DNA from 2 places in the Cytobacillus sp. QJM3NY_8 genome. Region 2 is predicted to be linked to the other one. Evidence: predicted binding sites of a transcription regulator. Region 2 holds the regulator's gene; the other holds the start of a gene.
The links. The regulator LexA, encoded in region 2, represses DNA repair genes until DNA is damaged. The targets are predictions, from matches to a motif close to CGAACATATGTTCG.

Region 1: AC0VZ9_RS03485 (DUF6434 domain-containing protein) is a predicted target of LexA. The motif match lies at 1,365-1,378, and genes of this name have one in related genera.

The regions. Positions count from the first base shown of each region.
Region 1 is NZ_CM149681.1:646,668-650,089, forward strand. Features, by position in the region: gene AC0VZ9_RS03475 (cysteine hydrolase family protein) at 1-544, shown strand, start outside; gene AC0VZ9_RS03480 (restriction endonuclease) at 675-1,238, opposite strand; gene AC0VZ9_RS03485 (DUF6434 domain-containing protein) at 1,413-1,973, shown strand; gene AC0VZ9_RS03490 (GrpB family protein) at 2,129-2,659, shown strand; gene AC0VZ9_RS03495 (hypothetical protein) at 2,708-2,917, opposite strand; gene AC0VZ9_RS03500 (NUDIX hydrolase) at 3,069-3,422, shown strand, end outside.
Region 2 is NZ_CM149681.1:2,089,353-2,092,774, reverse strand. Features, by position in the region: gene AC0VZ9_RS10910 (DUF896 domain-containing protein) at 1-148, opposite strand, end outside; gene AC0VZ9_RS10905 (YneB family resolvase-like protein) at 291-938, opposite strand; gene yneA (cell division suppressor protein YneA) at 948-1,280, opposite strand; gene lexA (transcriptional repressor LexA) at 1,436-2,059, shown strand; gene AC0VZ9_RS10890 (DUF4257 domain-containing protein) at 2,345-2,629, shown strand; gene AC0VZ9_RS10885 (CBO0543 family protein) at 2,835-3,395, opposite strand.

The DNA.
Region 1 (3,422 bases), 1.4 Mb from region 2:
ATTAATTATTGATGCCCAACAGGAGTTAATTGATGGGAATATAAAAGAAAGTAAAGTTTTTAATAAAGAGCGGCTTATTGGGAATATCAATTTAGTGATCGAAAAGGCAAAGCAATCCAGTATTCCAGTTGTCTTTGTTAGGGATTTAGATGTTGCTGAAGGGAAAGGCAAAGGATTTCAGGTTCACGAAGAAATTAATGTGCCTGCGGAAACGAAGTTCTTTGATAAAGCTGCGACGAATTCCTTCCATGGAACAGGACTGCTGGATCACCTTAAATCTCAAAAGGTCAAGCATGTTGTTATAATGGGGTGTAAAACCCAGCACTGTATAGACAGTGCAGTTAGAACCGCAACTATTAGTGGATTGGATGTCACATTAGTAGGTGATGGACATTCAACAACGGACAGCGATGCTTTAAGTGCAGAACAAATTATCAAGCATCATAATGATACTCTTCACGGCCATTACAATGTGGAACATTTTTCAGTTGTCAGAAATGCAGCGGAAGACTTGTTTCATCCGATACATGATTCATATAGGTGAATTGAAATTATAGTATAGAGATATTCCTTATTAACAATAGATTCCCAATTTCTTACTGTGAAATTGGGATATTTAATTTGTGAAAGATAGGCATTCATGAAAGTAGAGGTATACAGGAATTTCCTGAACATCAAGAATGCTGCCCCCGTATTTTTTCCCCTTTTTTCGCTTTTAGAATCCATTTTATAAACTGTTGCCTGTCATATAAACGCATATTGTTTGCTTCGGCAAATTCAATTGCTTGACGGGTGAAACGCTCATTTGTGATGACCCAGCATTCAGCAGCATCAAAAATATCCATTTGCCTTAAAGTTTTTTGGACTAGGCGTATTCCGACTTCTCTTTTATGGCTTTTGACTTTAACAATCACTTGATACCCCGATGGAGAGGCAAGTAAAAAACTTATATCCGGATTCTCATCAATCGGTTTTGTAACTATATAACCAAGTTTGGATAATAGAGAGATGGAGAAATCCTCTAATTGCTCATCTGAAAGTTTGCTGATCAGCCAGATTTCGGAATCCGCCTGACTTTTCTGATCACGGCGAAACCAAAACAATCCGTAAACGAGATAGAAAATCACCTCTCCCAAAAAAGTCAGAAATGCATTTTCCCAATTGTTCGTATTCATAAAGACAATAATCGGCACCAGGATGATCATAAACCAAAGTATTAGATGATGACGTTCATTCAACCTGTAACACATCCTTCATTCTAAAAGTCTTCTAATCTTGTTATATCACAAATCATTTGGGCGGCAAGAATAGGAATATCTAAAAAGATTGGAATCGCCAAAATATATTGGTAAAATTTACATTTACGAACATGTGTTTTATAATATTATTATCTTAAAATGGAGGTAGAATACTTGAGGCCGGAACTAAGAAAGGATTTGGAAGTAAAAGATTTCCTCAGCTATTATTGGTTAAAAGAAGAACTGCAAGTTTTTTGCAGAGAGAATGGAATGAGTGCTGCTGACTCTAAAATGGAGATTACGGATAGAATAGCAGCATTTCTTCAGACAGGAGAAATAAACAAGCCAGCAAAGAAAAAAAAGTCCCCTTCTAAAGATGTTTTGTCAGAATTAAATTTAGATACTGTCATCACAGAAAATCACCGCTGCAGCCAGACCGTAAGAGCCTTCTTCAAATCAATTATCCCTAAATTTCATTTTTCGACTTATATTCAAAATTATTTTAAAGAAAATGCAGGCAAAACATATCGTGATGTGGTTCATGCTTGGTATGAAGAGGAAGAAAGAAAAAAGAATCCGTCTTATAAAAAACAAATAGGGTCTCAATTCGAATATAATCAGTTCACCAGAGATTATTTTGCAGACCCAAAAAACAAAGGCAGTAATCGAGAAGAGGCCATTAAAGCCTGGAATGTATTAAAAAAACTGCCAGGAAGCAACAAATACAGAGGCTGATTTACATATGAAAGCAGGTTTGAAGTTAATCAATTAATTAGAGTAGATGCAGAATGGAATTTAATGGGCAGGAATGGGTGTGGTTGAAAGGGTTTGGAGCAACAACTAATTGTGGATGAATTACCCAATGTAAGTTTTATAATGGAGGTCTCCAAATGAAGATTCGGCTTACGGAATTTAGCGATAATTGGGCTTTAATGTATGAAGTAGAGGCACAGTTTCTCAAAACCATCTTTAAAGATGACATCATAAAATGTGAACATTTTGGCAGTACTGCGGTCCAGGGGATGAAGGCAAAGCCTGTAATCGATATGATATTTATTGTGAAGGACATCGAAAAGATAGACAGTTTTAATGAAGAAATGAAAAACCTAGGATATGAGGCTGCTGGTGAATGGGGAATTACAGGAAGACGATTATTTCGAAAAGGCGGGGAAAACCGATCTCATCATTTGCATTTCTATCAATTTGATAACCCCCAAATAGAACGGCACCTAATATTTAGAGATTATCTGCGGTCCCATCCTGCTGAAGCAGCAAGGTACACTAAATTCAAGGAAGAATTAGCAAAAAGGTTTGATGACACAAGTGAGTATAGCCAAGCAAAAAAGGCATTTGTGAAGGAAATGGAGAAAAAAGCACTTGTTTGGTCTGGGGAAGCAAGGAAATTAAATGCAGAGGAATAGCAATATGCTCTCATTCCTTCACAATTATGGCATTAGGTTAAAAGGATTTTAATTACAGCCAATGTGCTTAACAAACTTTTGGTATGCTTTTGCAGTAATCATTGAAATTAAATAAATGCTTATGAATGAAGCAACAGATACGAAGAGTAAATAAATTACTGTATAAGGTTTAGGAATATCCACATTGAAAAAGGCAAATATAGTTATTAACAATGAAATTCCTATTGCTTTTGTGGTGTGTTTATTTTGAGTGTTCATAAAATCCTCCTTTCGATTAATCTTAATAACTGTCTGTTAGTTAAATAACATATATCTACATATTAACATAAAATCCCATTAATATCTTTCAAAAGGATTTATCTTCCAAATATCGAATTATATAGGGAAATCTTATATTTAGGAGATTACTATGGGGTATGTAATGGAGTTAAGAAAAATAGTTGGAAGCCGTCCTCTTGTTATTACTGGAGCGAGTGTAATCGTTTTAGATAAGAATAATAGGCTGTTATTACAATTAAGGAAGGATAATAACTGCTGGGGATTGGCGGGAGGTTCTCTGGAGCCCGGAGAGACATTGGAAGAGGTGGCTAAGAGAGAGCTGCTTGAAGAAACTGGGTTAACAGCAAATGATCTGCGGTTGTTTAATATCTATTCAGGAGATGAATTTTACTATAAATATCCTCACGGTGATGAAGTATATAATGTCATTGCCTCCTATATCTGCACCGACTATGATGGAGAACTTACAATCGATAACGAAGAG
Region 2 (3,422 bases):
TAAGCGTGTTCAGCATGCCAGAGCGAAAAGTCTCCAAATACTCTTTGCGGAGAGAAGTCTGTTCTTTTGCTTCTGCTTCTGTTAAACCTGATTCCTTTGCCTTCTTTGCCAGTTCATTAATTCGGGCAAGTTTTTGTTTTGGCAGCATATATTAAAGCTCCTTTATATCAAAAGTTTACCTTTGGATGTTCTAATAGAAGTTTTTATTATACAATAGCTTCAGATATGGAACAATCTGAAACTCAACTGCCATCATACTAAAAAAGAACACTTTTGACAAGAAAAGTGCTCTATTCAGCAAGTGATTCCATATACTCTTTATACCTTCTATGGACTGTTGCTTTTGAGATATTATAGCCAAAGCCCCTGAGTGTTGCAGCAATCTCTGCAAATGTTAACTCGTTTTTCCTTAGCCGGGCAATTTCCTCTATCGGTACCTCTATTCTTTCCCTGCCGCCATTTGCTCCCTGATTGCTTAAGTTCTTCTCGGGGCGGTATCCTTTATCAACAGCCCGCTGCATGCCGCGTCTAATTTTGATGTTATGAAGCTTCCTCTGATATTCTTCTACCATCCCCACAATGTTCAGCACCATCGAATCTGATTCCGAAAGCTCGAGCTGGCCGTTATTCGAAATGCTGTACAGCTGAACTTCTTCCTTTAGGATGCAATGGAGTATCGCTATCTTTGCATTACCCCGCCCCAGCCTGGTTTCATCCTGAATGAGGACAACCTTGATATCCTTTTCTTTAATTAAGTCTAAAAGCTCCAATATACCGTCTCTTTCAAGGTCATATCCACTGGCCTGTTCGCGTATCACCTTGACTACTTCAAAATCATGCTTTTTCGCCAGATTCACCAGCTCTTCTTCCTGTCTTGAAAGGGACGTTTCCTGAGTATCCTTTGTTGTACTAACCCTGCAGTAAATAATTGCTTTCATAACTTCTCCTTATTCGTAAAGGTCTGAACTGGCAAGCTCTTTATAAGGCTCGTCATCCAGTGCTTTTACTGGAATAACAATTTCATCGCCCGGAAAAATCCTGCCTGCCGCTATCTCATTATTTTGTTCGACCCAATTAATAAATTGATCTGTAGACAGCGAATGTTCAGCCGAAAAACTCTCAGCAATTTCCCATAAAGAGTCACCTTCTGCAACAGTGACTTTCACAAACTTTTCCGTATCAGGTGTCTCTATCTGAATGAGCATAATAAACGATGCTGCCAGGCTTAAAACGAAGAGAATAATAGCATAAGAATATGATTTCCACAATTTTTTCAGCATGATATACCACCTCTAAAAGAATGTATGTTCGTATTTGATGTTTTTATTATAGACCGAACATTTGTTTTGTGTCAATAAAAATTCGAACTTATGTTTGTATCATATGGTAATTGATGCTATAATTGAGACAACAAAAACATACGAGGTGCGTAAAGATGGTGAAATTATCAAAAAGGCAGCAAGATATATTAGAGTTTATTAAAGAGGAAGTTAAATTGAGAGGCTATCCGCCTTCTGTAAGGGAAATCGGGGAAGCAGTCGGCCTGGCTTCAAGCTCAACAGTTCACGGCCATCTCGCCCGTCTTGAAAGCAAAGGGCTGATCCGCAGGGATCCTACTAAACCGCGCGCCATTGAAATTTTAGATCTGGACGAGTCTTCTCACATCCATAAGGTCAGTGCAGTCAATGTTCCGATCGTCGGTAAAGTAACTGCAGGGCAGCCGATAACAGCCATTGAAAATGTTGAAGAATACTTCCCGCTTCCAGAAAAAATGGCACCAGCTGATGAGCATGTATTCATGCTTGAAATCATGGGTGAAAGTATGATTGAAGCCGGAATCCTTGATGGCGACTATGTCATCGTCAAACAGCAGAGCACTGCTAATAATGGAGATATCGTGGTTGCCATGACAGAGGAAGATGAAGCAACTGTCAAAAGATTCTTTAAAGAAAAAGACTATATCCGGCTTCAGCCGGAAAACTCTACAATGGAACCTATCATCCTTCGAAATGTTTCCATCCTTGGCAAAGTTATAGGTGTATACCGCCATATGCATTAATAGAATAATAAAAAGCAGGCAGCCACTGCCTGCTTTTTATTTTTTCCAATTTTAAGAAGGTTATCAGTTCCTATTACCTGATGCTATTAGCGAAATCATACGAAAGTAACTGATACCTTTTCTGTTGGTACTAAGTTACAGTCATGTATGACTATTTTATTATTCAGAAAATTCGGTATTTTTATGCATATTATTTTATAGCCACTTTCTATATAATGGTAATACACCGAGAATCAACCTAAGGTCGCTTGTCCAAAATCTCGACTTTAGGAGTGTGAAGAAAAAATGTTTTTGAACATTACCTTCGCTTTGTTGATTGGTGGGCTGGTCGGTGTCGTTGGACATATTCGGAAAGAAGGCAAAATGGTCAAACCCAGAAGGACAAAAAAATTCATCTATCTGGGGGTCTTTGAAGAAGTAATCATGGGGGCTTTAGCGGCTGTTTTTTTGGTCGTATCTTCAGATCCTGACTCTGCCTTAAAGGTAGTGCTCCTTGCGGTGATTGCAGGATTTGGAGGAGATGCACTGCTGACATGTCTCGATTTCCTAAAGATCAGACATAAAGAATAGAGATGCAGGGAAATACAAATTAGTTAAAACCTCGTTCACTTAGAAACGGGGTTTTTGTATTTGATTTTTATAAAACCCCCCTGCTCAAGCAAACAGGGGATTTCGGATTTTCTTAATAAGTGCACTTGTACTGTTCTTGCTCCCAGGGATGCACTTGCGATCAAGACATATATACAGACCATTGCCGGGCGAAATCCTGCTTTTTTTACTCTTTAACTATTTGTTCAAAACTGCTCCTTCTGCTAAACCAATGGGCAATTAAGTATAGTGAAACTAAGATAAAAAAGGAATAAGTAAAGGCCCAATCGATTTTTTTATATAAGTGCAGCATTGCCATGATAGGCATTCCTACAAAAGCACCAAACCCACCGAACAATACAGCCTTTACTACTGGATTAATATTTGGTTTGAATTGAATTAATAACATTATAGCTACTGGAACAGTTCCATATCGAAATGAGTAGCTGATCGTTGGTATTGGGATAACCTTTATCGGATAGGCCCATTTACCAAAGTCAACACCTAATCCATCAATGGTTGTAGAGATTATCATCGTTATAAAAGCTGCAAATAACAAACGGGCAGAACTCTCTTTTTCCCGAAAAAATGCCCATAAAATCCATGGGACAAGTAACATCGCTAAGGCTACCCACCAACTTAGAGTAAATAAGAAAGTGTTTAAATTAACATCGGTAATCAATTTGTTTGCATCGGTAATGATCTTATTAGCCTTATCTAGTTGATTCAATCCTTCTTGGAATGTCATGATTCACCCGCCTTTTACATTCCTTGC